Regions from separate parts of the Vibrio sp. SCSIO 43137 genome, predicted to be linked through region 1. Evidence: riboswitches for the same ligand, from Rfam matches in the RefSeq annotation. Region 1 holds a riboswitch; the other holds the start of a gene.
The links. Region 1 has a riboswitch for lysine ahead of PK654_RS05325 (Na+/H+ antiporter NhaC family protein). Riboswitches for the same ligand answer to the same signal wherever they lie in the genome.

Region 1 (16,093 bases):
CTAGGACACAACAATTGTTAGAGGGTAGAAACCAGATAACCGCAATGTATGAAGCAACTTTCAGAGTTGCAGGGAAAGATGAGTATATTGCTTCTAAACCTTACTTGTTGACCTTTGATACAAAAGAAGATGTTCAACTTGAAGTTGTTAGTAACCGTTACAAAGTACTTAAAAAAGCCTTTGATGCTAAGCAGCCAATTTTTAAGCTAGTTAATGCATCAGGACAAGAAGTAAAAATGGAGCAGTTTGTGATTCCTACCACTTCAAGCTTCTTACCATACGCTAATGTGCCTGCCTTAGTAGAAGCTTACAATAAAGAGCACGGTATTTATTTCTCTAACGAAGCTGGTTATGAGCAATTTACTCCGGAGAAAATCACTGAGCTAAAAGAAGCCGATGCTAGCAAGCCGGTAGCACAACTGCAGTACTGGTACTCAAAAGCGACCAGAGCAGAACGAAAAGCATTTAAAAAGTGGATGATCGACCAAGAGTAATCATCTGCTTTATCTTGTAAGAGCCGGAGCTAACTATAGAGCCTCCGGTTTTTTTGTTTTCACTTGTTGCAAAGAAATACCACGCAACCGTTTGCCTTGTTTTCTATTTATTGCTGTCGGTGACATAGAGGGCTAGAATTGGCGCTTTACTATATTAACCAGCAGAATCAGCTTATGAAATTCCCCGGCCAGCGCAAATCCAAGCACTATTTTCCTGTTCATGCTCGTGACCCATTGGTCAGCCAGACACAATCAAGTAAAAAAATGGCAAGTACTCATATTATCGGGGTTGATCAAACTCTGGTGGATATTGAAGCGAGAGTATCTGATGATTTTATTGAAAAGTATGGCCTGAGTAAGGGACACTCTCTGGTTATTGATGATCAAACAGCAGAAGCGCTTTACCAGCAGCTTAAGCAAGAAGATTTAATCAGCAATGAGTTTGCTGGCGGAACCATTGGTAATACTCTGCATAACTACTCTGTACTGGCCGATGATAAGTCGACTCTGCTGGGTGTAATGAGCAAGAGTATCGAGATTGGTAGCTACGGTTATCGTTATATCTGTAAAACCTCCAGCCGTATGGATCTGAACTACCTTCAGGGCGTAGAAGGTGCCATTGGCCGCTGTTTTGCACTGATTACTGAAGATGGTGAGCGTACCTTCGCTATTAGTGAAGGGCAGATGAACCAGCTTTCTCCTGATAGTATTCCAGAGTCTATTTTTAAAACCGCTTCAGCGCTTGTGTTAACGGCGTATCTGGTTCGCTGTAAAGAGGGCGATCCAATGCCTGAAGCTACTATGAAGGCCATCGAATACGCTAAGAAATACGATGTGCCTGTAGTACTGACTCTTGGTACCAAGTACGTAATTCAGGACGACCCTAAATTCTGGCAAGACTTCTTAGCTGAAAATGTTTCTGTCGTTGCTATGAATGAAGAAGAAGCAGAAGCCTTGACAGGGGAAAATGACCCGTTGTTAGCTTCGGATAAGGCGTTGGATTGGGTAGATATGGTTCTGTGTACAGCAGGCCCTGTAGGGCTGTTTATGGCGGGTTATACTGAAGACTCAGCTAAGCGTACAACATCATTGCCTTTGCTACCGGGTGCTATTGCAGAATTTAATCAATATGAGTTTAGCCGCCCTGCAACCAGGTCTTCCTGTGAAACACCGATTAAAATATATTCGCATATTGCGCCATATATGGGTGGACCGGAAAAAATAAAAAATACCAATGGGGCAGGAGATGCTGCGTTATCAGCTTTATTACATGATATGGCCGCGAATAAGTACCACAAAGAAAATGTGCCTAATTCAAGTAAACACCAGCACGCTTATTTAACTTACTCTTCATTCTCTCAAGTTTGTAAGTATGCAAACCGTTCAAGTTATGAAGTTCTGGTACAACATTCACCTCGTTTATCCAGAGGACTACCAGAGAAAGAAGACAGCCTGGAAGAGGCATATTGGGAAAGGTAATTTAGCAATAGATGCCAATAAAAAAGAGCTCATTAAGAGCTCTTTTTTATATTCAAATGAAATCTTAGATTAGGAAATCATCTAAAGATTTACCAGCGTCAAGCTGAGATTGAATTGCAGAAGGTGTTCTGCCCTGACCTGTCCAGGTCTTTTCTTCGCCGTTTGTATCTACATATTTGTATTTAGCAGGGCGTGGGTCGCGCTTCTTGCGTGTTTTAGTTTTTGCTTCACCAGAAAGAGCTGAAATAAGATCTTCAACATCAATTCCGTCTTTTGCAATCATTTGCGCATATTCTGCAAGTTTAGCTTCGCGTGCTTCGTTTGCTGCTTTTTCTTCTTCAGCAGCTTCGCGGCGCTCTTCTACAACAATAGTTAGTTTTTCTAAGGCTTCTTCTAATTGTTCGAAAGTTAATTCGCGAGCAAATGCACGCAGACTACGAATATTAAGCAGAGTTTTAGTAAGTTCTGACATGATTTATCCCATATGATTTATTAAACGATTATAATAATAACAGTGAAATTGGATTATACAAATAAAAAATCTAAAATTATATATGAAAATACCTCTATTAATATAAAAACGTAGCCATATACGTCGATTTTGATATAAGAAATGTGTATTTATTATTTCAGATTATTTAATTAATGGGTTTGCTTGCTCATATAACCTTTTTGCTCTGATATATTCTTAAGCCTCATATCTCGCATCTAGCTCATATATTGTACAGATCTGCGCCATTTCAGGTTGTGGTTGGATTTTTATGTTGCAAAATATGCTTAAATCCGTAGAATTATGCATACCGTTAGTCAGTTACTGTATGTGTAATAGATTTTTTCTAGTTATTTCATAGAGTAATTGAAGTAGAGGCGCAATTACTATCAGTACTTTCTGTTGGGGTGATACCAATGAACAGAGACGAAAGGAGTTGTTGCCGAAGTGAATATGCATATCAAAGCTATTCGCTGGGGTTGTGTCGAATAGGTACAACACTGCCATAGTATATTTGTTGTTAACTATGGAGCGCTACTGTAGGTTGAAAGAAGATTTCGCTTCTTTTTCACTTCATTTATAGAATGTTACATTCGGTTATTTGTAACACGTCTGCAGTAGATCTCTAACCAATTGGTTTAAGAAGATCATGGATTTAATAGACTTTGCATCATCCCCTTTATCCCTGTTGCCACCAGTAATGGCGCTGGGGCTCGCAATTTTAACCCGTCGCGTACTGTTATCCCTTGGTATAGGTATTGTTGTAGGGGCATTTTTGCTTGCTGATTACTCTGCTGTAAGCGCACTCGGCTATATCACAAACACAGTAAAAGGTGTGTTTGTTGAAGATGGCGGAATAAATAGCTGGAATATGAGTATTGTCGCTTTCCTGTTATTACTTGGAATGATGACAGCTTTGCTAACTTTATCCGGCGGTACCCGTGCGTTTGCAATGTGGGCTCAGGTAAAAGTTAAAAACAGAAGAGGTTCTAAATTACTTGCCGCATTTTTAGGCGTATTCATCTTTGTCGATGATTATTTTAACAGCCTTGCTGTCGGTGCCATTTCCCGCCCTGTGACAGATCGGTACAACGTATCCCGCGCAAAACTTGCCTATATTCTTGACTCAACGGCCGCACCTATGTGCGTATTAATGCCGGCATCAAGTTGGGGGGCTTATATAATGACAATCATTAGCGGAATATTAGTGACTCACGGAGTAACTGAATATACCGCATTAGGTGCATACCTGAGATTAGTTCCGATGAACTTCTACGCCGTATTTGCCCTATTAATGGTATTTGCAGTGGCATGGTTCCAGATTGATATCGGTTCTATGCGCAAACATGAATCAGATGCTCTGAATGGAAATGAAAATAACCTTGAAGAAGGTGATAAAAATGCCCGAGATCTGAATGAAGAGCTGGATATTGTCGAAAGTGAAACAGGTAAGGTATCGGATCTAATTCTGCCGATTGTTTTCCTAATCATCGCCACTGTTGCATCGATGCTATATACCGGTGGTCAGGCTCTTGCTTCTGATAATATCGAATTTAATCTTCTTGGTGCATTTGAAAATACCGATGTAGGTAAGTCGCTAGTATATGGTGGTATTGTCGGTGTTGCAGTAGCACTAATTACTGTATTCAAGCAAAAACTACCTGCAAGCGATATTGGCAAAACACTTTGGATTGGTGCTAAATCAATGTGGGGTGCAATCCTGATATTAGTATTCGCATGGTCAATTGGTTCAGTAATTGGTGATATGAAAACCGGATCTTATTTATCCTCTCTGGTTCAGGGTAATATCGACCCACACTGGTTACCTGTTATTTTATTTTTGCTTTCTGGTCTTATGGCATTTTCTACCGGTACTTCGTGGGGTACCTTCGGAATTATGTTGCCAATTGCCGGAGATATGGCCGGAGCGACAGATATTGCTCTGATGCTACCTATGTTAGGTGCGGTATTAGCTGGTTCTGTTTTTGGTGACCACTGTTCTCCGATCTCTGATACCACCATACTGTCATCAACAGGTGCAAAATGTAACCATATTGAGCACGTGGCGACACAGCTTCCGTATGCACTGATTGTGGCTCTGATCTCTTGTACAGGTTATGTTGTTCTGGGAATGACAGCATCCATCACTATTGCATTTGTTGCTTCTGCCGTCGCATTTGTAATGGCGTGCTTTGTAATGTCTGCAGTATCTAAGTCTGCCAGAGAGCGGGCTCAGATGGCTTAATTTAGCCGTTAACTTAGCTATTTTATAAGGGAAGCTTCGGCTTCCCTTTTTTAATCAGAAAAAAGTTAAATTTTCTGTTGAAAAAATGATTAAGCTTAGTTAGTGTGAATAGCAACCAAACGGAATTAAAGAATCTATGCGTAATTTAATGTCAAACATTCGTCATCACCATCATCCTGAGTAGTCTTTCGGGAGATGTACGCATATCCGGGAGACAGTAAATCCCGGAGGTGAAATCAAGTGCACAAGATTTGGACCCTCGGGAAGTAGATTTCCGGGGGTTTTTTAGTTTTCAGGACAAAAAATCTGTGTAGTAAAGAATTGAAATTAACCAAATTAACAGACAGGGAAAATAATAATGCAAACACAACGCCTAAGAATTGCCATTCAGAAAAAAGGACGCCTGAGCAAGGAATGCCAGGATCTTCTCAAAAAATGTGGTGCCAAGTTTAACCTGATGGGAGAGCGTCTGGTTGTTCACGTAGAGAACATGCCGCTGGATCTTCTGCTGGTCCGTGACGATGATATTCCGGGGTTAGTTATGGACGGAGTGGTCGATTTGGGCTTTATCGGTGAAAACGAGCTCGAAGAGGTTCGTCTGGACAGAGTCGCACTAAACGAACCAAGTGATTTTGTTGCACTGCGTCGTCTGGACTTCGGTGGTTGCCGCCTCTCTATTGCCATCGATAAAGATGAAGTTTATAACGGCCCTCAGGACTTAGCCGGTAAGCGTATTGCCACAACCTACCCACACCTTCTTAAAGCCTATATGGACGAACAGGGCGTTGATTTCAGCACTTGTATGCTGACAGGTTCCGTTGAAGTTGCTCCCCGCGCAGGCCTGGCAGATGCCATTGCTGACTTAGTTTCTACCGGCGCTACACTGGAAGCCAACGGCCTGAAAGAAGCAGAAGTTATTTTCCGTTCGAAAGCGACCTTGATTCAGCGTGCCGGAGAGTTTGACAGTGACAAGCAGGCGCTGATTAATAAGATACTTACCCGTATGCAGGGCGTTATTCAGGCGAAAGAGTCCAAGTACATTATGCTGCATGCACCTTCTGATAAATTGGATCAGGTGAAGCAACTGCTACCGGGTGCTGAAGATCCTACTGTACTGCCATTATCTGCAGAGAAAAACCGCGTAGCCGTTCACCTTGTGAGTACCGAAAACTTGTTCTGGGAAACTATGGAGCAGCTTAAAGAGTTGGGCGCCAGCTCTATTCTGGTTCTTCCTATCGAAAAGATGATGGAGTAACAAGATGAAAACGGTCGTTTGGCAATCACTGAGCGAATCTCAGCAAGAGTCTGTACTGGAGCGCCCTGCCATCACTGAAGGCGCGAATATTACTGCTGCGGTGAGTTCAGTTATAGAGAAGGTGAGAGCAGAAGGGGATAAGGCTCTTATTGAACTTACCGAGAAGTTTGACGGCGTGACTCCGGACTCTATCCGGGTTTCAGAGCAGGAGATAGAAGCCGCTTCTGCCCGTCTGTCAGAAAAGATGAAGCAGGCACTGGAGCAGGCACATAAGAATATTTCTGTTTTCCATAAAGCACAGAAGCCGCAGCCTTTGCGGGTTGAGACACAGCCGGGTGTAGTATGCGAGCAGGTAACCCGCCCGATTAATAAGGTTGGTCTGTATATCCCGGGCGGAAGTGCTCCGTTACCTTCAACAGTACTTATGTTGGGTGTACCGGCTCAGATAGCGGGATGCCGCAAGGTGGTTCTCTGTTCCCCGCCACCAATAGCCGATGAGATTCTCTATGTCGCTAAGCTTTGCAATATAGATGAAGTCTATAATGTCGGTGGCGGACAGGCCGTTGCTGCTATGGCTTACGGTACAGAGACGGTTGCTAAAGTAGAAAAAATCTTTGGCCCGGGTAATGCCTATGTGACGGAAGCGAAACGTCAAGTAAGCAATGACTTCCGTGGTGCAGCTATTGATATGCCTGCCGGGCCTTCTGAAGTGCTGGTTATTGCGGATGAATACGCTAATGCAGAATTTATTGCCGCCGATCTTTTAAGTCAGGCAGAGCACGGACCAGATTCTCAGGTGGTTTTGCTGACTCCGTCTGCGGTAGTGGCTGACAAAGTGGCTGACGCGGTACAGAAGCAGCTTAAGCAGCTATCCAGAAGCGAGATTGCTGAGCAGGCTCTGGGTTCCAGCATTATCGTGATTGCTGATTCACTAACTCAGTGCGTATCAATATCTAATTTTTACGGGCCTGAGCACCTTATTGTTCAGACGCGTAATCCTCGCGAACTTCTGCCTCTGCTGGACAATGCCGGTTCTATTTTTCTAGGTGACTGGTCGCCGGAATCGGTGGGAGATTATGCCTCCGGAACTAACCATGTTCTGCCGACTTATGGTTATACCCGTACCTACTCCAGTTTAGGTCTGGCAGATTTCTGTAAGCGAATGACGGTGCAGGAACTTTCCGCTGACGGCTTACAGGCGCTGGCACCAACGGTTGTGACAATGGCAGAAGCAGAAGGGCTGGATGCCCACAAACGGGCAGTGACCATTCGTGTTGAAGCCCTTGAGCAGGGAGCGTCGAACTAGATGGAAAAATTAGCCCGTAAACAGGTTCAGGAGCTGACACCTTATCTGTCGGCAAGACGTATCGGTGGTAGCGGAGATGTCTGGTTAAACGCCAATGAGTCTCCGTTTAATAATCAGTACCAAAGCTCATTTGAGTCACTAAACCGCTATAGCGAGTGCCAGCCAGATACGCTTATTCAGGCTTATGCAGACTATGCAGGTGTAGCGCGGGAGCAAGTACTCACGTCCCGTGGTGCCGATGAAGGGATTGAACTGCTGATCCGTGCCTATTGTGAGCCCGGTGAGGATGCCATTCTTTATTGTCCCCCGACTTATGGTATGTATGCCATCAGTGCCGAGACGATCGGCGTTGAACGTAAGACCGTTCCCTTGACAGATCAGTGGCAACTGGATCTGGATGGTATTGAGCAGAGCCTGGATAAAGTAAAACTGGTCTTTGTCTGTAGCCCGAATAACCCAACCGGTAATCTTATTGAGCGAGCCGATATCATTTCACTGCTTGAGATGACAAAGGACAAAGCCATAGTGGTGATGGACGAAGCCTATATCGACTTCTGTCCGGAAGCTTCCACAAAAGATCTGCTGGCAGAGTACAACAACCTCGCCATACTAAGAACCTTATCTAAAGCCTTCTCTCTAGCCGGACTAAGGTGTGGTTTTACCCTTGCCAGTGAAGAGATTATTCAGGTGCTGTTAAAAGTTATTGCGCCTTATCCGGTCCCTGTCCCAGTGGCAGATATTGCGGTTCAGGCACTGTCTGAAGATGGTCTTAAAAGAATAGGCGAGCAGGTTACCGAACTAAACGCCAATAAACAGTATCTTGAGCAGTCCCTGTCTCAGCTAAAGGATGTTGTTGTCTATCCGGGTTGGGGTAACTACCTGCTGATCAAGTTCCCTGAAGGAGACCAGCTATTTAAGGCGGCGTGGGACAACGGCATTATTTTAAGAAACTCACCGATTGAAAACTGTGTGCGGATCAGTGTCGGAAGCCGCGCAGAATGTGAAAAAACGGTCAGTTTTATTCAGAAGCAACTGGACGGCACATTAGCCCAATAAGGAAATTACAGTGAGCAATCAACAAAAAATACTATTTATTGACCGGGACGGAACGCTGATTGTAGAGCCTCCCGTGGATTTTCAGGTTGACCGGCTGGACAAGCTTGAGCTGGAACCATTTGTCATTCCAAGCCTGCTGACACTTCAGGATGCTGGTTATCGTCTTGTTATGGTCAGTAATCAGGATGGTCTGGGAACAGACAGTTATCCGCAACAGGATTTCGATGCGCCCCATAATATGATGATGCAGATATTTGAATCTCAGGGTGTCAAGTTTGACGATGTACTACTCTGCCCGCACTTTGAAGAAGATAACTGCAGTTGCCGTAAACCTAAGCTTGGAATGGTAAAAGAGTACCTGCAAAGCGGAAAAGTCGATTTTAAAACTTCTGCAGTTATTGGTGACAGAGAGACGGATCTGCAACTGGCAGAAAATATGGCGATTCGCGGTATTCAGTACAACCCGCAGAGCATGGGCTGGCAGAAAATTGTCACTGAACTTACGGTAAAAGAGCGTAAGTCTCAGGTCGTCAGAACCACTAAAGAGACGGATATCAGTGTTGCCGTCAATCTTGATGTTCAGGGCGGAAATGAAATCTCAACCGGCCTTGGCTTTTTTGACCATATGCTGGATCAGATAGCCACTCACGGTGCTTTTCAGCTTAAAGTGAAGGTAGACGGTGACTTACATATTGATGATCACCACTCGGTAGAAGATACCGCTCTGGCACTTGGTCAGGCGCTGAAAGAAGCTCTGGGTGATAAACGCGGAATCGGCCGCTTTGGCTTTAGCCTGCCGATGGATGAGTGCCTTGCTCAGTGTGCACTGGATTTATCCGGCCGCCCTTATCTTAAGTTTGACGCTAAATTTGGTAGAGAGTTGGTGGGTGACCTGTCAACAGAGATGGTAGAGCACTTCTTCCGCTCACTGACAGATACACTGGCTTGCACGCTGCACCTCTCTTCGTCCGGTGAAAATGATCACCACATTATTGAAAGTCTGTTTAAAGCCTTTGGCCGTACACTGCGTCAGGCGATAAAAGTCGAAGGTACTGAATTGCCTAGTAGCAAGGGGGTTCTCTAATGAGTGCGAAAGTTGTCATTATTGATACCGGTTGTGCCAACGTCTCTTCAGTTAAATTTGCTATAGAGAGGCTTGGTTATGAGGTGACTATCTCTAAGGAGCCGGAAGTGGTTCTGGCCGCAGACAAGCTGTTTCTGCCCGGGGTAGGTACTGCCAGCGAGGCGATGAACAACCTTAAAGAGCGTGATTTGATTGAACTGGTGCAAAAGGTAGAGAAGCCTCTGTTGGGCATCTGCCTTGGTATGCAGCTTCTGGGTAAGCTATCACTGGAACAGGGAGCGAAGTCTTCGGAGCCGGTGGCTTGTCTGGAGCTGTGTGACGGCGAAGTCAGGCAGATGGAGACGGGTGATCTTCCCCTTCCTCATATGGGCTGGAACACCGTAAAGGCAGAAAAGGGTAATCCGTTGTTTAAAGGCATTGAAGAAGACGAGTACTTCTATTTTGTGCATAGTTTTGCCATGCCGGTCGGTGATTACACCATCGCACGTTGTGAATATGGCCAGCCTTTTTCTGCCGCTATTCAGAGTGGAAACTACTATGGTGTCCAGTTCCACCCGGAGCGTTCATCTAAAGCTGGTTCGCGTCTGATTCAGAACTTTCTGCAACTATAAAAGGATTTTAATGTGATTATTCCCGCACTCGATTTAATTGAAGGTCAGGTTGTCCGCCTCTTTCAGGGGGATTACGGACAAGTAACTGAGTACAAGGTAGATCCTGCAGAGCAGTTTAACCTTTATCATAAAGCCGGAGCAGACTGGCTTCACTTAGTTGATCTAACCGGAGCAAAAGATACCAGTGCCCGCCAGCTGGATTTGATTGCAAAGCTGCTGGCCAGTACGCCTGCAAGCATTCAGATTGGTGGTGGTGTTCGTAATGAGCAAGACGTAAAAGATTTACTGGATGCTGGTGCCCAGCGTGTAGTGGTCGGTTCTACCGCCGTTAAGCAGCCTGAGCTGGTTAAAGGCTGGATGGAAAAGTACGGCGCGGAAAAAATCGTTCTGGCTCTGGACATCAATATTGATGAGCAAGGGGTTAGAAAGGTAGCGATTTCCGGCTGGCAGGAAGATTCCGGAGTGACCATTGAGGCACTTATAGATGACTATCTGACGGTTGGCCTTAAGCATGTACTTTGCACTGATATCTCCCGTGACGGTACCTTAGCAGGCTCAAATGTCGAGCTGTATATAGACTTATGCAAGCAATACCCTCAGGTGCAGTTCCAGTCATCAGGTGGTATCGGCTCCCTTGCTGATATAGAAGCACTGAAAGGAAGCGGTGTTGCCGGTGTGATTGTCGGACGTGCGCTATTAGATGGTAAGTTTACCGCAGAGGAGGCATTCCAATGTTGGCAAAGCGAATAGTACCCTGTTTAGACGTTCGTGACGGACAGGTAGTAAAAGGGGTTCAGTTCAGGAACCACGAAATAATCGGAGACATCGTTCCTTTGGCACAACGTTATGCTGAAGAAGGCGCTGATGAACTGGTTTTCTATGATATCACCGCCTCCTCTGACGGGCGTGTTGTTGATAAAAGCTGGGTAGCCAGAGTAGCTGAGGTGATTGATATCCCGTTCTGTGTTGCAGGTGGTATTAAGTCAGCAGAAGACGCAGCGCGTATTCTGCAGTTTGGTGCTGATAAGGTGTCAATTAACTCTCCGGCACTGGCAAATCCGGAATTGATATCAGAACTGGCGGATAAGTTTGGTGTTCAGTGTATTGTGGTTGGTATCGACTCGTATTTTGATAAAGAGACCGGCAAATATCAGGTTTATCAGTTTACCGGTGATGAAGCCCGTACTAAGGCCACTCAGTGGGAGACCAGAGACTGGGTGGAAGAAGTGCAGAAGCGTGGCGCCGGAGAGATTGTTCTTAATATGATGAATCAGGATGGAGTGCGTAACGGATATGATATCGAGCAACTCAATATGGTTCGTGAAGTGTGTAAAGTGCCGTTGATCGCTTCCGGTGGTGCCGGTGCAATGGAGCACTTCGCAGAAGCTTATCAAAAAGCCAATGTTGATGGTGCCCTTGCTGCTTCAGTATTCCATAAGCAGGTGATCAATATTGGTGAACTTAAAGTGTACTTAAAACAGCAGGGTGTGGAGATTCGATTATGAGTGATGCAGTAAATCAGGGTGACCTTGCTGAGCGTATTGACTGGCAGAAAGTCGACGGACTGGTTCCGGCGATAGTTCAGGACTATGTTTCCAGTCAGGTGCTTATGATGGGCTATATGAACCCTGAAGCGCTGGAGAAGACTGAGCAGACAGGTATGGTGACCTTCTATTCCAGAACCAAGCAGCGTTTATGGACCAAGGGAGAGACTTCAGGCAATGTTTTGCAACTGAAGAACATTTCCCTTGATTGCGACAATGACACCCTTCTGATTCGGGTAAACCCTGTCGGGCCGACTTGCCATACCGGAACAACCACCTGTTTTGATGGTGATAAGCAGGAAGAGTCCCAGATGGTGTGGCTTCATCAGCTTGAGTCTCTGCTTGCTGCAAGAAAAGATGCTGATCCAGAGTCTTCTTACACAGCCAGCCTTTATGCCCGCGGCACCAAGCGTATTTCGCAGAAAGTGGGAGAAGAGGGCGTTGAAGTCGCACTTGCGGCGACGTCGGGCGACAAGGCGGAGCTAGTGTGTGAGTCAGCGGATCTTATTTATCACCTTATGGTGTTGCTGCAGGATCAGGGCTTATCTATGAGTGATGTGGTGAATAAGCTAAAAGAACGTCATAAGTAACCAGCCTTAATCAGAACTCTCAATAAACGAAAAGACTACCCTGAGGTAGTCTTTTCTGTATCTGAGCCTGTATTTGGCAAGCGGTTATCCGCAACACTTTTTAAATTTCTTACCGCTGCCACACGGGCAGGGATCATTTCTGCCTACTTTCTTAGTTTCAACCGGCTCAGGAAATACACCATCTATGTAATACCATAGGGCGTTTTCCCTTACAAAGCGTGAGCGCTCATGCATACACTGCTCAACAGTTCCTTCCCTCAAGTATGCTTTAAACTCAACAAAACCTTCATCTGTCTCAGTCTCTGGGGCATCGATCACCTCAAGCTTTGTCCAGTCGAGGGCAACAGATTCCGCAATTCCGTCACGTTCGTTTTCGGCCTGACAGCTCGGATGGTAAGTATTAACGACGAAGTCGACCAGTTTTAATTTATGAGCAGCAAATCGTGCCCTCATCAATTGCTCTGGTAGGGTGGCTTTACTGTGATGGTTGTGAACGGGCTGACAACAGTCAGAATAATCAACAAGACTGCCACAAGGACATAATGACATAACAGGGATCCGGGTATTTAATTAACAGGTTTATTCTGCAGGTGAAGAGAAAAGCTCTTCAGTCCAGAGAATGGCATCATTATAACTTTTTGCAAGGTTCTGGCTTGAGATACCTAACTCTCTGCGTAACTGGCTTACTTCACCCCATTGTGCATTCTCATAAGCAATGGAGAGGGAGAGGATTTGCCCCAGTTTTCCGCTTCTTTCCAGCAAAGCACTCTTTATCTGCGTATCGACAGGAAGCGAATCAACAATCATCTCAAGGGACTGATCCAGTAGGGAGTCCAGCAGTGAAAACATACCGGTAAGAAAGGCCTGACTTTTATCGGCAGAGCTATCTGTGCCCGTAGCAAGTAATTCACCAAATCTTGCCCGCTGGATAGAGAGAGCATAGAGAGACTCAGGTTTTGACTCCTGAGTAGAGGCGACCGCTACCAGAGAGACAAACTTACGCAGCTTCTTTTCGCCCATATAGGCCAGAGCCTGATGAAAAGACTTAATTTCAGAGCTGATATAGGCAGAAGAGTTTACATAGCGTAGTAGCTTGTAGGAGATGGAAACATCGGTCGAGATGATCTTCTCTACTTCGTTGTAGTCAATATCATCATGGGCAATCGCCTTACAGAGCTGCACAACCGTCAGAAATGATGGTTCAATTGCTTTGCGTTGTATCACTTCCGGTTTGCTAAAGAAATAGCCCTGAAAATAGGTGAAACCGGCCTCGATGGCCTGCTGATACTCTTGATACGTTTCGACTTTTTCTGCCAGAAACTTAATTTTGCTCTCTTTCAGACGAGAGATAAAACTAGCCGCTTTCTCGATAGAAACCAGCCGTATATCGAACTTAATCAGATGGATAAAGGGTAAAAAGCGTTTCCATTCCGGACTGGGAATAAAATCGTCTAACGCAATGGTGTAGCCTTTGGCATAAAGCTGCTTTATGGCATCCAGCAGAGCGTCGTCCGGCGGACAATCTTCCAGTATCTCAATTACAATTTTATCTTTAGGAAACAGAGAAGGAACCTGATTGATCAGGCTCTGATAAGGGAAGTTTACAAATCCCAGTTTGTTACCGATAGAGTGGTATTCAGAGCTTAAAAACTGATCAGACAGCAGGCGGCTTGTGGCAAGCTCAGCTTCTACTTCAGGGAAGGTGTTTTTAGGACCATCCCGGAAAAGTAGTTCGTAAGCGACAGTGTTTTTATCTCTGTCCAGTATCGGTTGACGTGCAACGTAAGAATATTTCATTTTTATTAGATAAAGCCACTCTAAGTATTAGATAAAGCCACTATCAGTATGTGGTTTATTACTAAAATGATAATACGTTCTTTTTGGAGAAAAATCACGGAAGCAGATGTAATAAAGAGAGTTTAAACAATAATTAATATAATTATCGATTAAAGTCTCTGGTTTCTAACTGAAATGAGCTTTGTGAAAACACCAGTACAGAACCTTGCTGATACCAGTCTCCCAGCACAATACGGGTTTTATCGCCGGTACCTGACTCGAAATGGTGTATATCCGGCCGGTGGGTATGGCCATGAATCATCAGGTCTACAGAATATCTGTTCATCTCGTCGACAACTTCAGACTGGTTTACATCCATAATGTCCAGATTTTTGCTTTTTTTCTCTTCAGCGATATCATTCTGAACCCGTGAAACAATTTTCAACTTTATCGACAGTGGTAGACGGTTATATAAAAATTGCAACCATGGCAAGTGAACTTTTTTGCGGTAGGCCTGATATTTATGATCGTCGGTACAAAGAGTATCTCCATGCAAAATAATCGCCTGCCTGCCATACAGATCTATTTTGCACACATCGGGTAACAGCTTTACTCCCGTCTCTTTTTCAAAGCGTCGTCCCACCAGAAAGTCCCGGTTTCCCTGAACGAAAAAGCAGGGAACTCCGCTCCCGGTTAACTGTTTAAGGGCTGCCTTAATCTGCTGATTAAAGGCATTGTTATCGTCATCGCCCACCCAGAATTCGAATAGATCACCAAGAATGTACAATGCATCTGCGTTTATGGCTTCATTGTGAAGAAACGAGAAAAAACAGTCAGTAATATCCGGACGGGAAGGGGTAAGGTGAAGATCTGAAATAAATAATGTCGTCATAATAATAAAAGGGAGCCGCAGCTCCCTTTAGAAGTTACTCTTCGATAGTGGTGCTTGTGATAAATACTTCTTCCAGAGGGACATCCTGATGCATACCCATAGAACCAGTGCTCACACCTTTGATCTTATTTACTACGTCCATACCTTCAACAACTTCGCCGAATACACAGTAGCCCCAGCCATCAAGGCTCTCTGATTTAAAGTCCAGGAAGGTGTTGTCATTAACGTTAATAAAGAACTGAGAACTTGCAGAGTGCGGTTCCATAGTACGTGCCATGGCAAGAGTACCTGTTTTGTTGCTCAGGCCGTTGTTAGCTTCGTTTTTAATTGCTGCGCGGCCGGCTTTCTCTTTCAGGCCTGAAGTCATGCCGCCGCCCTGAATCATGAATCCGTCAATTACGCGGTGAAACAGAGTGTTGTCGTAGAAACCGTCACGGCAGTATTGCAGGAAGTTAGCACTTGTTTCCGGCGCTTTTTCTTCATTTAGCGTGATTTTGATATCGCCAAAGTTAGTATGAAGGATGATCATGATAATTACCTTTATTGTATGTTTTGATCTGAACTCCGAATTCTAGCGGATGTTGCCAGACATTCAACTGTGAACTGTGCAGAATACCGCCTGTTGCAAAGTTCGTAGCCAGCCGACCTTACGGGTTCACTATTTTATTCAATGGATTGATAACTCAAGTATTACCTAATTCTTTGTGAGTTGTTATACTCACGCTCTGTTTTAGGCCATTTAGATTAGATGAGATCATGTTAAAAATTTATAACACACTTACCCGACAAAAAGAGGAATTCAAACCAATTACAGCCGGCAAGGTTCGTATGTATGTTTGTGGGGTAACCATCTATGATCTCTGTCACATTGGTCATGGTCGTACTTTTGTTTCTTTTGATGTTGTCTCCCGTTACCTTCGTTTTCTGGGTTACGATCTTAAATTCGTCAGAAACATCACTGATATCGACGATAAAATTATTAAGCGTGCTGCTGAAAATGGCGAAAGCTGCGATGAACTGACAGAGCGCCTGATTGGCGATATGTATCAGGACTTTGATGCGCTGAATATGAAACGCCCTGATCTGGAGCCGAGAGCAACACACTTTATCCCGGAAATTATTGAACTGGTAGAGAAGCTGATCGAAAGAGGCTTTGCATACGTTGCTGAAAACGGCGATGTAATGTTCGAAGTAAGCAAGTTTGATGAGTACGGAAAACTGTCTGGTCAGGATTTGGATCAACTGCAGGCTGGTGCCCGTGTTGATATCGA
Region 2 (16,093 bases), 830 kb from region 1:
ATCGACACCGAGATCTTTAATATAGTGCGTGCTTGTTATGGTTCTTCCCGCCTGCCCTACAATCACATCACAGCCGAGGCCGGAGATAATCCGGACCACAGGACGCATAAAATCAAGGTGTTTTACCAAAGCGCCTTCGACAAATTCAAAACTAAGCCGGTTTCTAGTGCAGGAAGGCAGTTGGAGAAGTTCATCCCTTAACCAGCGAACATGGCTCCGCTCCTGAAAAGGCAACACATGTAAGTTTATAGAGTAGCACGTACTTAAGCTCGACTCCTTCAGAAAGCGGATAATAGTAGCAAAAACAACCTTATCCATCTTTGCTTCATAGCCAATTTGCTCAATAGCAGAGACAAATCTGGACGCTTTCAGGATACCTACGCCATCATCATTAATGCGGGAAAAGAGTTCGCTATGTAGCAGGGTGGTCTTATTACTGTCAGGCTCAGCAAGGTAACAGGCCTGTTCGTAAATTAGAACGTTGTCATTCTGGAATGATTTATCAAACAGAGTCCTCCAGCGGACACTGCCCCTTGAATTGCTGACCTGCTCTTTTTTCTGAAAGCGACTCCAGTTATTGTTGTTCTGTAACTGAGCACTTCTTAGTGCTGTATCGACTTCACTGAGAATGTGTCCGCGCCTTTCTCCTTCTGAGTACATAGTGATGCCCATATGACACCAGTTCTCTTCCTGCATCCCTTCCAGCAAAGCAATTCTCTCAAGTTGCCGGATGCACTGTGTAGCCAGAATAGCGATATCTTTACTGTTTTGGTGTGGAACCAGAACAGCAAAATCAGAGGTGTAATAACGGGCAAATACCACATCAGGAAAGCGCTGAACTATGTTTGAAAGAATGCTGCCGACCTCAACGATAAACTCGTCCCGGTTCTGCTTTGGGTTCTGTTCGCTAAGGGCTTCCCAGTCATTAATTCGCAAAAGAAGAACACCACCGGAAGCTCCGCTCTCCTGAAGGGCAGACTCCAGCTTACTGTCAAACAATACCCTGTTTGCTGCTCCGGTTAACTGATCTAAAAAGGTGTGAGTACGAATAAAGGTATCAAAGCGGCTTCTCTCCTGACGGGCATCCTGTAGCTCTTCGATTAAACGATCCAGAGCTTGACTGGCCGTATAGGGCCACTCTTCCGGATTGCCTTTCGAATGTTCAGCAACCCTGCCGCCTAATATCATCCGCCCCCGCTCTTCCAGCAATTCAGAACCTTTTAATTGAACTTTAAGCCAGCGTAACCCCTGAATCAGACAAAAAACCACCAGTGCAATGGCCAGTGAAATGGAAGATAGTGCGCTAAAGGAATAGGCTTGCTCAGAGTATGGAGGAAGCGCCTTAAAGTGAATGGTATAGCTCTGGCTACTTTCTAACGCATAACTTTTCTGAACCAGACGGCTTTTATCATATAAACGGGATGTATCGACGAAATGGTAGGCATTACCTGCAGGAGAACTGATTTCCATCTCCACGACATGACTGGCTTTCAATAATTTGGGGATCCAACGCTGGATATCGGACAGATCATTTGCACTGCCCAGTTCTTCATCAACAACAGTAACGATACCTTCCAGATACCGGTTCAGGTACTCATGCCCCATATTGCGAAACGAAAGGGTTCCGCCAATAAACAGAATAAACATAGCACTAACGACTATGATTGTGACAAAGGCAGTCAGGCGGGCACTAAGTTTTAGCGTTGGGGTGTATCGCATGAATAATAAAGTCCTTTTTAACCCAAGCTGTTTATTGTGAATATTATTAGCTAATTATCATGCGATTCACTGTTTTTGTGAATGAGAATCACTGGATATTTGACTGCCGGAGTCCCAAATATGAAAAAAGCTACACGAATGTAGCTTTTTTTAACTGATTTAGAACGGAATATCGTCGTCAAAATCCATTGGCGGCTCATTGTACTGCTGCTGAGGTTGCGGCTTAGGAGCAGCATGTTGAGGTGCAGCTGGCTGGTGAGCAGGTTGTTGTACTGGCTGCTGAGGTTGTCCCCATCCGCCTTGCTGTTGCTGCTGAGGCTGACCGCCCATAGGTGCGCCCTGACCTTGACCCTGACCACGACCGCCCAGTAACTGCATCTGCCCGGTAGGCCATTGAACAACCACTTCTGTAGTGTAACGATCCTGACCGGATTGATCCTGCCATTTACGAGTCTGCAACTGGCCTTCTACATATACCTGAGAGCCTTTTCTCAGATACTCACCAGCAATCTCTGCAGTTTTACCAAACAGTGCAACACGGTGCCATTCGGTTTTTTCTCTCTGCTCGCCACTGGCTTTATCGCGCCAGGTTTCTGATGTTGCAATGGTAATATTCGCAATTGCATTACCGTTTGCTGCATAGCGAACCTCAGGATCAGCGCCCAGGTTGCCCATTAAAATTACTTTGTTAACTCCACGGCTTGCCATGATGCGCTCCGTAAAAACTGTGAAAAAAATTGGGGAGCAAGAATAGCATGATTAAAGCTCATCTCAAACTCAAATCCCCACCGGTAATTATATACTCAGAAAAGAGCAGAGCCGTGATTTCTACCGGATGAACAGGTGACTCGGTTGCCAGACTCTGCACTATTTCCGGACTCTAAAGCACGATGATGTCACTGAGAACTGTTTTGCCACTTTACCCGCTAGCTTTTCATGATCGTTCGCAAATTCTTGCAACCTATACGTTATCTACAGCACTTGTAACTGAAATCAGACGCATTTCAGATGAAGAACACTAGAAAAGTAAGCTCAGCCATAGGCAGTATTCGGCAAAGGTATACTTCACTCTGGTCTAAAGGCAACTTTCGCAGAGTTTCTAACTACTATGTAAGAGAGGCAATATGGGAAAAAACCATAACTTACTTATAGCAGAACCTTTCCCAGCCCGGTCGTCCTATCTGTTAAAAAAAGTGGCAGGTTCAGTTTTTACAGTTGAATCTGTTTCGTGGGAACAAGTTCACAAAAAAGTCAGTGATAACAAGCCCTATATTCTGTCGGTCAACTCTTCGCTAAACCAAGAGCAGCGAAAAAACCTGAGCAAATTAAGACTGAATAACAAAAATTGTTATATAGCTGTCTTTAATGCTTCCCTGAAAATGACGACTGCAGAATTGTTAAGTTATGGAAATCTGAGAGGCATTTTTCCATCAAACATTGCAGAACAAGCGTTAAGTAAAGCTTTATTTAAACTGGCTCACGAGCACTACTCACTGCCGGAAGATATTTCCGAGCAGCTTCTTCAGCATTACCAGTCTTGTATTGTTCGTTTCGGTGATCCTACTATCTGCAACCTCACTTTCCGGGAAAAAGAGCTACTGAGGCATCTCCGGCAGGGTATGTCCAACAATCAACTGGCAGATAAACTGTTTATCAGCGAGCATACGGTGAAGTCTCATCTGTATAAGATCTTCAAAAAAATAAAGGTTAAAAACCGTAATAGTGCTGTTGCGTGGGCGTATAAGTACCTCTCCTAACCGGATGTATTGCCCATATCACAACAATGGGCCGGAGAATTACTTGCTCACAGAACAGAGCGTGATATGGTTAGCGCGTCAAAAGAATATCTACAAAAGGGCTTAATCCATGATCAAAAAATGTCTTTTCCCGGCAGCTGGCTATGGCACCCGTTTTTTACCGGCAACCAAGTCGATGCCGAAAGAGATGATGCCGGTGGTCAACAAACCTCTGATCGAATACGGAGTTGAAGAGGCTATTGAAGCTGGTATGAACGGCATGTGCATTGTAACCGGCCGTGGTAAGAACTCACTGTTCGACCATTTTGATAAAAACTACGAACTGGAACATCAGATCAGTGGCACCAATAAGGAAGATCTTCTGGTTGATATCCGTCGGGTAATGGATTCAGCTAACTTTACCTATATCCGGCAGAGAGAGATGAAAGGGTTAGGCCACGCTATTCTCACAGGTCGTGAGCTGGTAGGTGAAGAACCTTTTGCTGTCGTACTGGCCGACGACCTCTGTATCAATCAGGAAGGTGATGGTGTACTGGCACAGATGGCCGCACTTTATAAGCAGTTCCGCTGCTCAATCGTAGCAGTACAGGAAGTTCCGGCAGAAGATATACATAAATACGGTGTTATCGCCGGAGAGATGATTAAAGATGATATCTACCGTGTAGACGATATGGTTGAGAAGCCTGAGCCGGGGACTGAACCAAGTAATCTTGCCATTATCGGCCGCTATATCCTGACTCCTGATATTTTTGAGTTAATTGAGAATACTGAACCGGGCAAAGGCGGTGAAATTCAGATTACTGATGCCCTGCTAAAACAGGCTCAGTCTGGTTGCGTTCTCGCTTATAAATTTAAAGGTAAGCGTTTCGACTGCGGCAGCGTTGACGGTTATATTGAAGCGACTAACTTCTGTTACCAGAACCTGTATAAAAAAGATAAACAGAAAGTTGAGCTGGACCAATTCTCGACAGAAAAATCTGAGTAACTCCTGCTTCACTTCTGCAAAGAAAAAGCTGTTATCTGACAGCTTTTTCTCGTTTCAGAACCTGAGATTTCTATTCGGAAGCAGCTAATACAAATCAATAACTGTTTTTTTATACAGTACTTATTGCAGATTATTTCTACTATGCGATACTTGCAGAATTCGATATTCAGCGAGCATTAGCAATGGATCAAATAGAAGTACGTGGAGCCCGGACTCACAACCTGAAAAATATCAACCTGACTATCCCGAGGGATAAGCTTACGGTTATCACCGGACTCTCAGGCTCCGGTAAGTCCTCACTCGCCTTTGACACCCTTTATGCAGAAGGACAACGCCGATATGTTGAATCTCTGTCTGCTTATGCCCGTCAGTTTCTCTCCCTGATGGAAAAGCCGGATGTAGATCATATTGAAGGGCTTTCCCCCGCTATCTCTATTGAACAAAAATCAACCTCTCATAACCCCCGTTCAACAGTGGGAACCATCACTGAAGTTTACGATTATCTGCGACTACTCTATGCCCGGGTGGGCGAGCCCCGCTGTCCGGATCATAATACTCCGCTTGCTGCCCAGACCATCAGTCAGATGGTCGATAAAGTTCTGGAGCTGCCTGAGGGCTCTAAGCTGATGCTGCTGGCACCTATTGTTAAAGAGCGTAAAGGTGAGCATGTAAAAACCCTTGAAAATCTTTCCGCACAAGGCTTTATCCGGGCAAGAATAGACGGGGAAACTTGTGATCTTTCCGATCCACCAGCTCTGGAACTACACAAAAAGCACACTATAGAGGTGGTCGTAGACAGATTTAAGGTGCGCAAAGATCTTCAACAAAGGCTGGCAGAGTCGTTCGAAACAACCCTTGAGCTGTCCGGTGGCATCGCCGCCATTAGCTGGATGGATGAACCAGAAAAAGAAGACCTTATTTTCTCCGCTAACTTTGCCTGTTCTCATTGTGGCTACAGTATGCAGGAGCTAGAACCAAGGCTTTTCTCATTTAATAACCCGGCCGGCGCCTGCCCTACCTGTGACGGTTTAGGTGTACAGCAGTATTTTGATCCTGATCGGGTGATTGTTGATGAAGATCTCTCAATAGCAGATGGTGCCATTAAAGGCTGGGATCAGAAAAACTATTACTACTTTCAGATGCTTTCATCGCTGGCGGAACACTATGGCTTTGATCTGTATAAGCCTTATAAGTCACTCAGCAAAAAGATCACTGACGTTATACTTAAAGGCTCAGGCCGGACGGAAGTAGAGTTTAAATACATTAATGACCGGGGTGATATCCGGGTTAAGCGCCACCCATTTGAAGGTATTCTGAATACACTGGAGCGCAGATACCGGGATACTGAATCAAACGCTGTCCGGGAAGATCTGGCCAAGTATATCTCTACCAAATCCTGTTCATCCTGCGACGGTACCCGGCTCAGATTAGAAGCCAGAAATGTGTTTATTGATGAAACACCTCTGCCACAAATCGTTGAGATGAGCATCAGCGAAGCCATGGACTTTTTCAGCCAGCTTCAACTGACCGGACAGAGAGCTCAGATCGCTGAAAAAGTAATGAAAGAGATTAACGACAGGCTACACTTTTTAGTCAATGTCGGACTGAACTACCTTAACCTTTCCCGTAGCGCAGAAACCCTTTCAGGCGGTGAAGCGCAGCGTATACGACTAGCCAGTCAGATTGGTGCCGGTCTGGTTGGGGTTATGTATGTACTTGATGAGCCTTCTATCGGTTTGCATCAGAGAGATAATGAAAGATTACTTAAAACCCTGACTCACCTACGGGATCTAGGTAATACGGTTCTGGTGGTAGAGCATGATGAAGATGCTATCCGCACAGCCGATCACGTTATCGATATTGGCCCGGGAGCAGGTGTTCACGGCGGAAGCGTAGTTGCCGAAGGTACTATGCAGGAGATTATTCAGTCGCCTCACTCTCTGACAGGTCAATACCTGAGTGGAGAGAAATCAATAGAGATTCCGCAACAGAGAACACCAAGGAACAGTAAAAAAACCGTTGAGCTGATCGGTGCTACGGGTAATAACCTGAAAAATGTAACTCTTTCTCTGCCTGTCGGGTTATTTAGCTGTATTACCGGTGTATCAGGTTCAGGTAAATCAACCCTGATCAACGATACCTTCTATAAAATTGCCCATACTCAGCTTAACGGTGCGACAACTACGGAGCCTTCACCGTATAAAAAAATAAAAGGCTTGGAGCATTTCGATAAAGTTATCGATATTGATCAGAGCCCAATAGGCAGAACACCACGTTCAAATCCGGCCACTTATACCGGTATTTTTACCCCAATCCGCGAACTGTTTGCCGGAACTCAGGAGTCACGTTCACGCGGTTACAAACCGGGTCGTTTCAGTTTCAATGTCAGGGGCGGCCGTTGTGAAGCCTGCCAGGGCGATGGTGTTATCAAAGTCGAAATGCACTTTTTGCCAGACGTTTATGTTCCTTGTGATGTCTGTAAAGGTAAGCGATATAACCGTGAAACCCTTGAGGTCAGATACAAGGGTAAAAGTATCGATGAAGTTCTGCAGATGACGGTTGAAGATGCAAGGGAGTTTTTTGACCCGGTGCCTGTTATTGCAAGAAAATTGCAGACTCTTATGGATGTCGGCCTGTCATATATCCGCCTTGGTCAAGCCGCGACTACCCTTTCAGGTGGGGAAGCTCAGCGGGTGAAACTGGCCAGAGAGCTTTCTAAGCGGGATACAGGTAAAACGCTCTATATTCTGGATGAACCAACAACTGGTCTGCATTTCCACGATATCCAGCAGTTACTGACGGTATTACATCGTTTAAGGGATCATGGTAATACAGTGGTTGTTATAGAACACAATCTGGATGTGATAAAAACCGCAGACTGGATTGTTGATTTAGGCCCTGAAGGCGGACAAGGTGGTGGCGAGATAATTGCTGAAGGAACACCGGAAGAAGTGATCAAAGTCGAAGGTTCACATACCGCACGCTTCTTAAAACCTATGTTAGATGAACAAAAAAAGGTAAAGTAAGCCAAATCTAACATCATTTAGCTAAAGCGAGCATCTGCTCGCTTTTTAACAGGAAAGTAAGCATGGCTATTCTGCACCTTGGCGGGACGCGATTAGCTCCGGTAAAAGCGAAAGCCCCACTAAACCGTAGATTTATGTACGCCATTGGATTTATCTATCTTCTGGCCATGCATTTTTACATTCCTAATAATGGCCAGTCCGGCTTATCTCTTCCTTTTAATATCGCCATCTGGATGGGACTAAGCTGGGTCTTTTTTATCGGTTTACGGCAGATAGTTGTCAACAGGCAAGTCCGTTACTCTAAACTGACCATAGGGCTGCTAATCAGTTGCCTGATTATGTCGATTCCTTTTGTTTACTCAGTTCCCGTGGCAATAACCGGTACGGTTAACAAGCTGACGGGACTCTGGCTGGGCTGGCTTCTTTTTCTGCTCCTTCAGCAGTTTTCATTAAGTAATGCTCATAAGCAACGGTTACTGTGGTTTATTGTTCTGGCCGCTTTAATTGAGGCTCTGCTGGCCTATATACAGTATTTCTTTCTCGGTCAGGGTAATCTAATCGGCTACGATCAAACATCCAATCAGCCTTATGGTATTTTTCAGAACATTAATACTATGAGCACCTTTCTGGCCTCAGGTTTAGTGCTTTCCGGTTACCTGCTGTCCCGCCAGCAAAGAAAGTATGGCGAGAAAATTTCCAGAACCACTCTGCTCTATCTTGCTCCTCTGATTCTGACTCCGGTGATCATCCTGCTGGCCTCCAGAACAAGCTGGCTAATCACATTAATCTCCGTGACATTATTACTGCCCTACCTGTTTAAGTTTTCTACCAGAAAGCGTTTTCTTGGCTGGATTGGCTCTCTGCTTGCAGGAATCGCCATCGGACTTATCATCGCCTTCTCTTCCGGCAACAGCGGCTATGTTGCCGGAGAAGTAGAGCTAGAGAGTGCCAGAAAAACAGTTCTGCCTCAGGCGGCGGATATGTTTATCGAAAAGCCGTTTACCGGTTACGGACAGGGTAGATTTGAAGCTGAGTATATCCTTTACACCGCACGGCAACATCAGCTCAATCCGGGCTACCCTGCCGCAGTAGAAAATATCCGGCATCCGTTTAATGAAGTTCTCTACTGGGGAATAGAAGGTGGGCTATTACCTGTGCTGGGTATCTCACTGGCGGCCTTTTTGGTGCTGATGAGAATCAGCTCTACCCGTAAAGGAACCCGGCTGGCGATCTTCGCCCTGTTAATGCCTATCGCCCTGCATGCTCAGATAGAGAATCCTTTTAACCTGTCCGCTATTCACTGGGTAACCTTTGTTATCCTGCTGTACTGGGTCGATCAGAGAACGGCCAAATACAAACGGTACGCTACACATAAATACATAAACAGTGGCGTGAGAATGTTCGCTTTATTGCTTCCTTTAGCGTTATGCAGCTATATGGCTCTGACTTTTCAGGCCAGCTATCAGCTAACGCAATTTGCTAAAAGCTACCCGAAACAGGAAAAGGTGTTAGAAGAAATTATTGCCCCACTCTCATTTCAGAATCAGGTAGAGTGGCTGAAGCATAGCAGCCGTTTCCGCTCCGGCCTTGTCGCGCAAGATTTAGCAAGCACACAAGAGTTTATTTTGTGGGCCCGTCAGGCTATTAAAAAGCAACCGACCAGACTTCTGTACCGGAATCTGATTCTGGCCTATTTTGCTACAGGAGAAGTGAGCAAGGCTGAGCAGATAAGAGATGAGGCAGGTTACCTGTTTCCGGATAGCGACTTTTCTATGCTCTATCTTGAACCGATAGTAAAAACCGAAAAACAGAATTAAACCGGGCAGCGATAACCTAGTCAATTGATGTTAAAGGCGGAGAGTAATCTCCGCCTTACTCTTTAATACAGAGTTTTTTAGTTCAATGTCTCTTCAAGGGCTTTCAGGCATAAAGCCACATTTTCAGATCGTGCCGCATAGCCCATTAAACCAATACGCCATGTTTTACCCGCCAGTTTGCCCAATCCTGCACCTATCTCCAGATTGTATTCATTTAACAGCCTCTGTCTGACTTCTGCATCGTCGACACCCTCAGGTATATTAACGGCATTAAGCTGAGGTAAACGGCAGCTTTCATCAACAGCAAAAGAGATCCCCATTGCCTCCAGACCGGCTTTAAGCTTTTCGTGCATTATCTGATGCCGTTTCCACGCATTTTCAAGGCCTTCATTCTTCAGTATCAACAGAGCCTCGTGCAGGGCGTACAGGCTGTTTACCGGTGCAGTATGGTGGTAACTCCTTTTACCCTCTCCACTCCAGTAACCCAATACTAAGCTTTGATCGAGAAACCAGCTCTGTACAGGATGCTGACGCTGGCGAATCTTATCAACGGCTTTTTGTGAGAATGTCAGTGGAGCTAAACCCGGCACACAGGAGAGGCACTTCTGACTTCCCGAATAAACAGCATCTAACTGCCACTCATCCACCAGCAGAGGAACACCGCCAAGAGAAGTTACTGCATCAACAATGGTTAGTGCTCCTCTCTCTCTGGCCAGCTCGCTCAGAGCTTTTGCATCACTAACTACGCCTGTAGAAGTCTCAGCGTGAACAAAAGCCAGAGCCTTGGCATCAGGATGTTCATCCAGAGCGGCTTTTACTTTTTCAAGGCTGATCGGTTGACCCCATTCATCATCAACCAAAATAGCTTCACCACCACAGCGGACGACATTTTCACGCATCCGCTCACCAAACACGCCATTACGGCAGACAATGACCTTATCGCCGGGTTCTACCAGATTAACAAAACAGGCTTCCATCCCGGCACTTCCCGGTGCTGAGACAGCAATAGTAAACTCATTTTCAGTCTGAAAAGCATATTTCAGCAGTTGTTTTAGCTCATCCATCATAGCGATAAACAGAGGATCTAAATGTCCGACTGTAGGGCGGCTTAGTGCCTGAAGTACCTGAGGAGAGATATCTGATGGCCCTGGCCCCATCAGGGTACGCTTAGGTGGAATAAAGCTCTGTATTGTCATAATTTTTCCCTTTGAACATCAACTTTGTTCTTTGTTTATCGAAACTACCTTATGATTTGTGCTCGGTAATATTGAAAGCAATGACTTAGATTAGAACATTTCAGCAGACTCAACAATTCGACTCAAGTCTAGAGGTCAAACCAGATATACAGGCAATGAATAAAGTTTGACTAAAAATTCATTTAGCCATTGACATTCCTGCTGCAAAAACGTTCAATGAACATCATTACAGAAGAGGAGCATTGCCCAGGCAAGTGTTTTGTGGAGCCTCAACTCCAATACACTACACTGAGGGGGAGCAATGCCGAGATGAGTATTTAGTGAGCGTAATTACTTGTCGGTTGAGCAGGCTGAATCCTGCTGACTGTCACCGGAACATCTGGTGGGGAGCTTCTGAGGTTATACTCATTTCTGATGTTTTTCCTCCGCTCCCGAATACTCTTCTCTTTGATAACAATTAAGTTTTCAGCAATTTTATGGATGAATAAAAAGGGAGAATTAGTGTGAGCACATTTAATGTCGCTAAGTTTGGCGGAACTAGCGTTGCGGACTTTACCGCTATGAGTCGTTGTGCAGCCATTATCGAAAACAATCCAGACACTAAACTGGTGGTAAGCAGTGCCTGTTCAGGGGTGACTAATCTGTTAGTTGAACTGGCCAGTGGCGTCAACTCTGAACGTCAGAAAGAGCTGTTACGTCAGTTAACTGAGTTGCACAATTCCGTTATTGATCAGTTAGCCGATCCTCTGGAGACGGAAAATAACGTTCACCAAGTGCTGAAACAGGTCGCCATGGTTGCAGAGCAAGCCGAACAGCAACCAAGCGACAAGCTTACCGATCAGCTTGTTGCCAGCGGCGAACTGATGTCGACCTACATTCTTACCCAACTAATGAAAGAGCGTGGCATAGACGCCGTCCGCTTTGATATCCGTGAAGTAATGAGGACATCGGCGGCATACGGGAAAGCAGAACCGGAACTGGAAGAAATTTCCCGGCTGGCTCAGGAAAAGCTGGTCCCCCTTTGTCAGAAACATGTCGTTATCACGCAAGGCTTTATCGGATCAGACTCTGAAGGCAATACAACCACACTTGGGCGCGGTGGCAGCGACTATAGTGCCGCCCTTATCGCTGAAGCCGTTGAAGCCAAAGGCCTTGAAATCTGGACCGATGTTCCGGGTATTTATACAACTGACCCCCGTATCGCCCCTAAAGCTTCACCAATTCCTGAAATCAGTTTTAGTGAAGCATCAGAGATGGCTAACTTTGGTGCCAAAATTCTGCACCCTTCAACGCTTCTGCCAGCCCTGAGACATCAAATCCCGGTTTTTGTCGGCTCTTCTAAAGCGCCAGAGAAAGGCGGAACCTGGATCAAGCAAGAAGTGAAAAGTGCCCCGCTGTTCCGTGCTATCGCACTGCGCTGCAACCAGACCATGGTAACCCTGCACAGCCCTAATATGTTCCATGCTTATGGTTTCCTGGCTGAAGTATTTAAGATTCTGGCGCGTTATAAGATCTCCGTTGATTTGATTACTACATCAGAGGTGAGCGTCTCCCTGACGTTAGATCAAACCAACACTGCCGGTGGCTCACCCGAACTGCCTGCCGAAGCGCAAAAAGAGCTGGAACAACTTTGTAGTGTTGAGATAGAACAAGATCTCTGTCTGGTTGCCCTGATAGGTAACAATATGAGCGAGTGTAAAGGTTACGCCAAAAAAGTGTTTGGTACGCTGGAAGATATTAACCTGAGAATGATCTGTTACGGAGCCAGCCAGCATAATCTCTGCTTCCTTGTCCGTTCAGCTGATTCAAGACGTTCCGTTCAGATGCTGCATCAGGAGCTATTTGAATTAAGAGAATAGTCACTGCATATACAGAAAAGGTCGGCAAATTGCCGACCTTTTATTTTTAACATCAAAGAGTAAAGCAACTTAATCGATATTTGGCGCCAGCCAACGTTCAGCCTGTTCTGCATCCCAGCCTTTTCTCTCGGCATAATCATCTAGCTGATCCTTTTGAATCTTTGCCACAGCAAAGTATCTTGAATCAGGGTGAGAGAAATACCAGCCTGATACCGATGCGCCCGGCAACATGGCATAGCTGGAAGTCAGCTGCATACCAATTTTTTCTTCCACTTGTAACAGATCCCATATCTGCTGCTTTTCACTGTGTTCAGGACAAGCCGGATAACCCGGTGCAGGACGAATTCCCTGATACTTCTCCCGGACGAGTTCTTCATTAGTAAGATTTTCATCCGCCGCATAACCCCATAGCTCTTTTCGGACCTTTTCATGAAGATATTCAGAGAAAGCTTCAGCCAGCCGGTCAGCAACGGCCTGAATCATAATAGAGTTATAGTCGTCTCCCTGAGCTTTAAACTGATCAGCCAGTTCACGCTCCCCGATTCCACCGGTAACAGCAAACATACCAACCCAGTCTGGTTTTGAGCTCTGCTTAGGAGCTATATAGTCAGACAAACAGTAGTTAAAGCCCTTCGGTTTCTCTGTCTGTTGACGCAGGTTATGCAGTTTACTGGCGAGCTGATTGCGTTTGTCGTCAGTATAAATCTCGATATCATCACCAACAGAGTTGGCAGGAAACAGTCCGCAAATACCTTTAACCTTAAGCAGCCCTTCTTTTTCAACTTTATCCAGCCAGAGATTAGCGTCACGATAAAGGCGTTTCGCTTCTTCACCTACTTCTTCATGTTCAAATATCGTCGGGTATTTACCCATCAATGACCAGGTCATAAAGAATGGAGTCCAGTCAATATAGTTGCGCAGCTCTTTCAGGCTCTCCGGTTCAAATACATGCACACCAGCTTTAACAGGCACAGGAGGAGTATATTCTGCCCAGTTAATATCAACCTTGTTCTCACGTGCTTGCTCGAGAGTGATCGGCTTAGTTCTTGGCGTTTTTCTGTTGTGCTGATCTCTTACTCTGTCATATTCCTTATCCAGCCTCTCAACAAACTGAGGCCTGAGTTCATCAGAAAGCAGAGAAGTACAGACACCCACCGCTCTGGAAGCGTTGTTTACATAAACCACAGGGTGAGAGTAGTTCTGTTCGATCTTAACGGCGGTATGTGCTTTTGAGGTTGTTGCACCACCAATCATAAGAGGAAGATCAAAGCCTTGACGCTCCATCTCTTTCGCCACATGTACCATCTCATCAAGAGAAGGCGTGATCAGGCCTGAAAGACCGATAATATCAACATTCTCTTCTTTAGCGACTTTAAGTATCTGTTCACAAGGCACCATCACCCCGAGATCGATAATCTCGTAGTTATTACATTGCAGTACCACACCAACAATGTTCTTACCGATATCGTGAACATCGCCTTTTACTGTAGCCAGCAAGATCTTACCGTTAGAGCTGCCAGCCTGTTTAGCCGCATTAATAAATGGTTCCAGATGCGCAACCGCCTGCTTCATTACCCGAGCAGATTTTACTACCTGTGGCAGGAACATCTTACCTTCACCAAACAGATCGCCGACAACGTTCATACCGTCCATCAGAGGCCCTTCAATCACCTCCAGAGGCTTCTCAGCATTAAGGCGTGCTTCTTCTGTATCTTCAACAATAAATTCGGTAATTCCTTTCACCAAAGCATGCTCAAGGCGTTTTTCTACCGGCCAGCCGCGCCACTCTTGTGCTGATGCATCTTCTTCTTTACCGACACCGTTTTCACGATACTCATTGGCAATATCCAGCAGCAGTTCTGTAGCATCTTCACGACGGTTTAGTACCACATCTTCAACCGCATCACGCAGCTTTAACGGTACATTGTCGTAGATTTCAAGTTGTCCGGCATTAACAATACCCATATCCATACCGTGTTTAAAACAGTGGTACAGGAACACAGCATGAATAGCTTCACGCACATAGTTATTACCACGGAAAGAGAACGAAACATTGGAAACACCACCAGAGATCATGGCGTAAGGGAGATCCCGCTTAATATCCGCGACGGCATTAATAAAATCTACCGCATAGTTATTGTGTTCATCTATCCCTGTCGCGATAGCAAAGATGTTCGGATCAAAGATAATATCTTCCGGCGGAAAGCCGACTTCATCCACCAAGATGCGGTAAGCATTGGTACAGATCTCCAGTTTTCTCTCACGGGTATCAGCCTGACCAACCTCATCAAAGGCCATTACTATCACAGCCGCACCATAGCGACGGATCAACTTAGCCTGCTCGATAAATTTCTCTTTGCCCTCTTTAAGGGAGATTGAGTTAACAATGCTTTTGCCCTGAATACATTTCAGGCCAGCTTCAATTACCTCCCACTTAGAGGAGTCAACCATAATAGGCACTTTAGAAATTTCAGGCTCTGAAGCACATAGGTTAAGGAACCGAACCATACAGGCTTCGGCATCCAGCATACCCTCATCCATATTAATATCGATGATCTGCGCGCCGTTCTCTACCTGTTGGCGGGCAACTTCTAACGCCTCATCATAAAGCTCTTCTTTGATCAGACGCTTAAATCGTGCAGAACCGGTCACATTGGTTCTTTCACCAACGTTTACAAACAGGGTGTCTTTATCAATAGTCAGCGGTTCAAGACCCGATAAACGACAGGCACGCGGAATATCAGGCAGGGCTCTAGGCTTAATACCTTCAACCACCTTGGCCATTTGACGGATATGTTCAGGTGTTGTGCCGCAGCAACCACCAACAAGGTTCAGGAAGCCACTTTTTGCCCACTCCTCAACATGCTCTGCCATATCTTCCGGTGACAGATCATACTCACCAAAGGCGTTTGGCAAACCTGCGTTAGGGTGAACAGAGACAAAGCTTTCGGAGATCCTCGACATCTCTACTACATACTGTCTTAACTCATCCGGCCCTAATGCACAGTTAAGCCCGAAAGAGATCGGATTTACATGTCGTAATGCGTTGTAGAATGCCTCTGTAGTCTGTCCTGACAGGGTTCTTCCCGATGCATCAGTGATGGTTCCGGAGATCATTACAGGAAGTTCCGTTCCCAGTTCTTCAAAAACTGATTCAACGGCAAACGCACACGCTTTAGCATTCAGGGTATCGAAAATAGTTTCAATCAGGATAAGATCTGAGCCACCTTCAATTAAAGCGCGGGTAGACTCACTATAAGCTTCAACCAACTCATCAAAGCTGACATTCCTGAATCCCGGATCATTTACATCTGGGGAAATAGAACAAGTACGGTTGGTCGGACCCAGTACACCAGCAACGAATCTTGGTTTTTCAGGCGTCTTTGCTGTCCATTCATCAGCAACTTCACGGGCAAGACGTGCAGCTTCGAAGTTTATCTCTGCACTAAGGCTCTCCATATCATAGTCAGCCATAGCAATGGTTGTAGCGTTGAAACTGTTGGTTTCTAATATATCTGCGCCGGCTTCCAGATACTTTGAATGGATCTCTTTGATTATCTGCGGCTGGGTAAGAACAAGGAGATCATTGTTGCCTTTCAGATCAGATGGCCAGGAGGCAAAGCGTTCTCCGCGATACTCTTTCTCTTCCAGTTTATAGCCCTGAATCATGGTCCCCATACCACCATCAATCAGTAAAATCCGCTGTTTAAGTATCTCTTCTATTTGCTCTCTAA

Region 2: it holds a riboswitch for lysine, as region 1 does, so the genes downstream of both, lysC (lysine-sensitive aspartokinase 3) here and PK654_RS05325 (Na+/H+ antiporter NhaC family protein) in region 1, are expected to answer to the same signal.

Annotation. Positions count from the first base shown of each region.
Region 1 covers NZ_CP116383.1:1,112,696-1,128,788, forward strand. Annotated here, with positions in the region: gene PK654_RS05310 (DUF2057 domain-containing protein) at 1-494, shown strand, start outside; gene PK654_RS05315 (inosine/guanosine kinase) at 669-1,973, shown strand; gene PK654_RS05320 (H-NS family histone-like protein) at 2,038-2,445, opposite strand; lysine riboswitch at 2,828-3,008, shown strand; gene PK654_RS05325 (Na+/H+ antiporter NhaC family protein) at 3,113-4,708, shown strand; His leader region at 4,868-4,998, shown strand; gene hisG (ATP phosphoribosyltransferase) at 5,067-5,963, shown strand; gene hisD (histidinol dehydrogenase) at 5,968-7,269, shown strand; gene hisC (histidinol-phosphate transaminase) at 7,270-8,325, shown strand; gene hisB (bifunctional histidinol-phosphatase/imidazoleglycerol-phosphate dehydratase HisB) at 8,336-9,409, shown strand; gene hisH (imidazole glycerol phosphate synthase subunit HisH) at 9,409-10,020, shown strand; gene hisA (1-(5-phosphoribosyl)-5-[(5-phosphoribosylamino)methylideneamino]imidazole-4-carboxamide isomerase) at 10,033-10,770, shown strand; gene hisF (imidazole glycerol phosphate synthase subunit HisF) at 10,752-11,525, shown strand; gene hisIE (bifunctional phosphoribosyl-AMP cyclohydrolase/phosphoribosyl-ATP diphosphatase HisIE) at 11,522-12,154, shown strand; gene PK654_RS05370 (YchJ family protein) at 12,239-12,703, opposite strand; gene PK654_RS05375 (EAL and HDOD domain-containing protein) at 12,734-13,951, opposite strand; gene lpxH (UDP-2,3-diacylglucosamine diphosphatase) at 14,094-14,822, opposite strand; gene PK654_RS05385 (peptidylprolyl isomerase) at 14,857-15,351, opposite strand; gene cysS (cysteine--tRNA ligase) at 15,579-16,093, shown strand, end outside.
Region 2 covers NZ_CP116383.1:280,236-296,328, reverse strand. Annotated here, with positions in the region: gene csrD (RNase E specificity factor CsrD) at 1-1,719, opposite strand, end outside; gene PK654_RS01450 (single-stranded DNA-binding protein) at 1,879-2,427, opposite strand; gene PK654_RS01445 (response regulator transcription factor) at 3,099-3,476, shown strand; gene galU (UTP--glucose-1-phosphate uridylyltransferase GalU) at 3,586-4,461, shown strand; gene uvrA (excinuclease ABC subunit UvrA) at 4,644-7,487, shown strand; gene PK654_RS01430 (PglL family O-oligosaccharyltransferase) at 7,550-9,304, shown strand; gene PK654_RS01425 (pyridoxal-phosphate-dependent aminotransferase family protein) at 9,382-10,500, opposite strand; lysine riboswitch at 10,725-10,901, shown strand; gene lysC (lysine-sensitive aspartokinase 3) at 11,004-12,359, shown strand; gene metH (methionine synthase) at 12,429-16,093, opposite strand, start outside.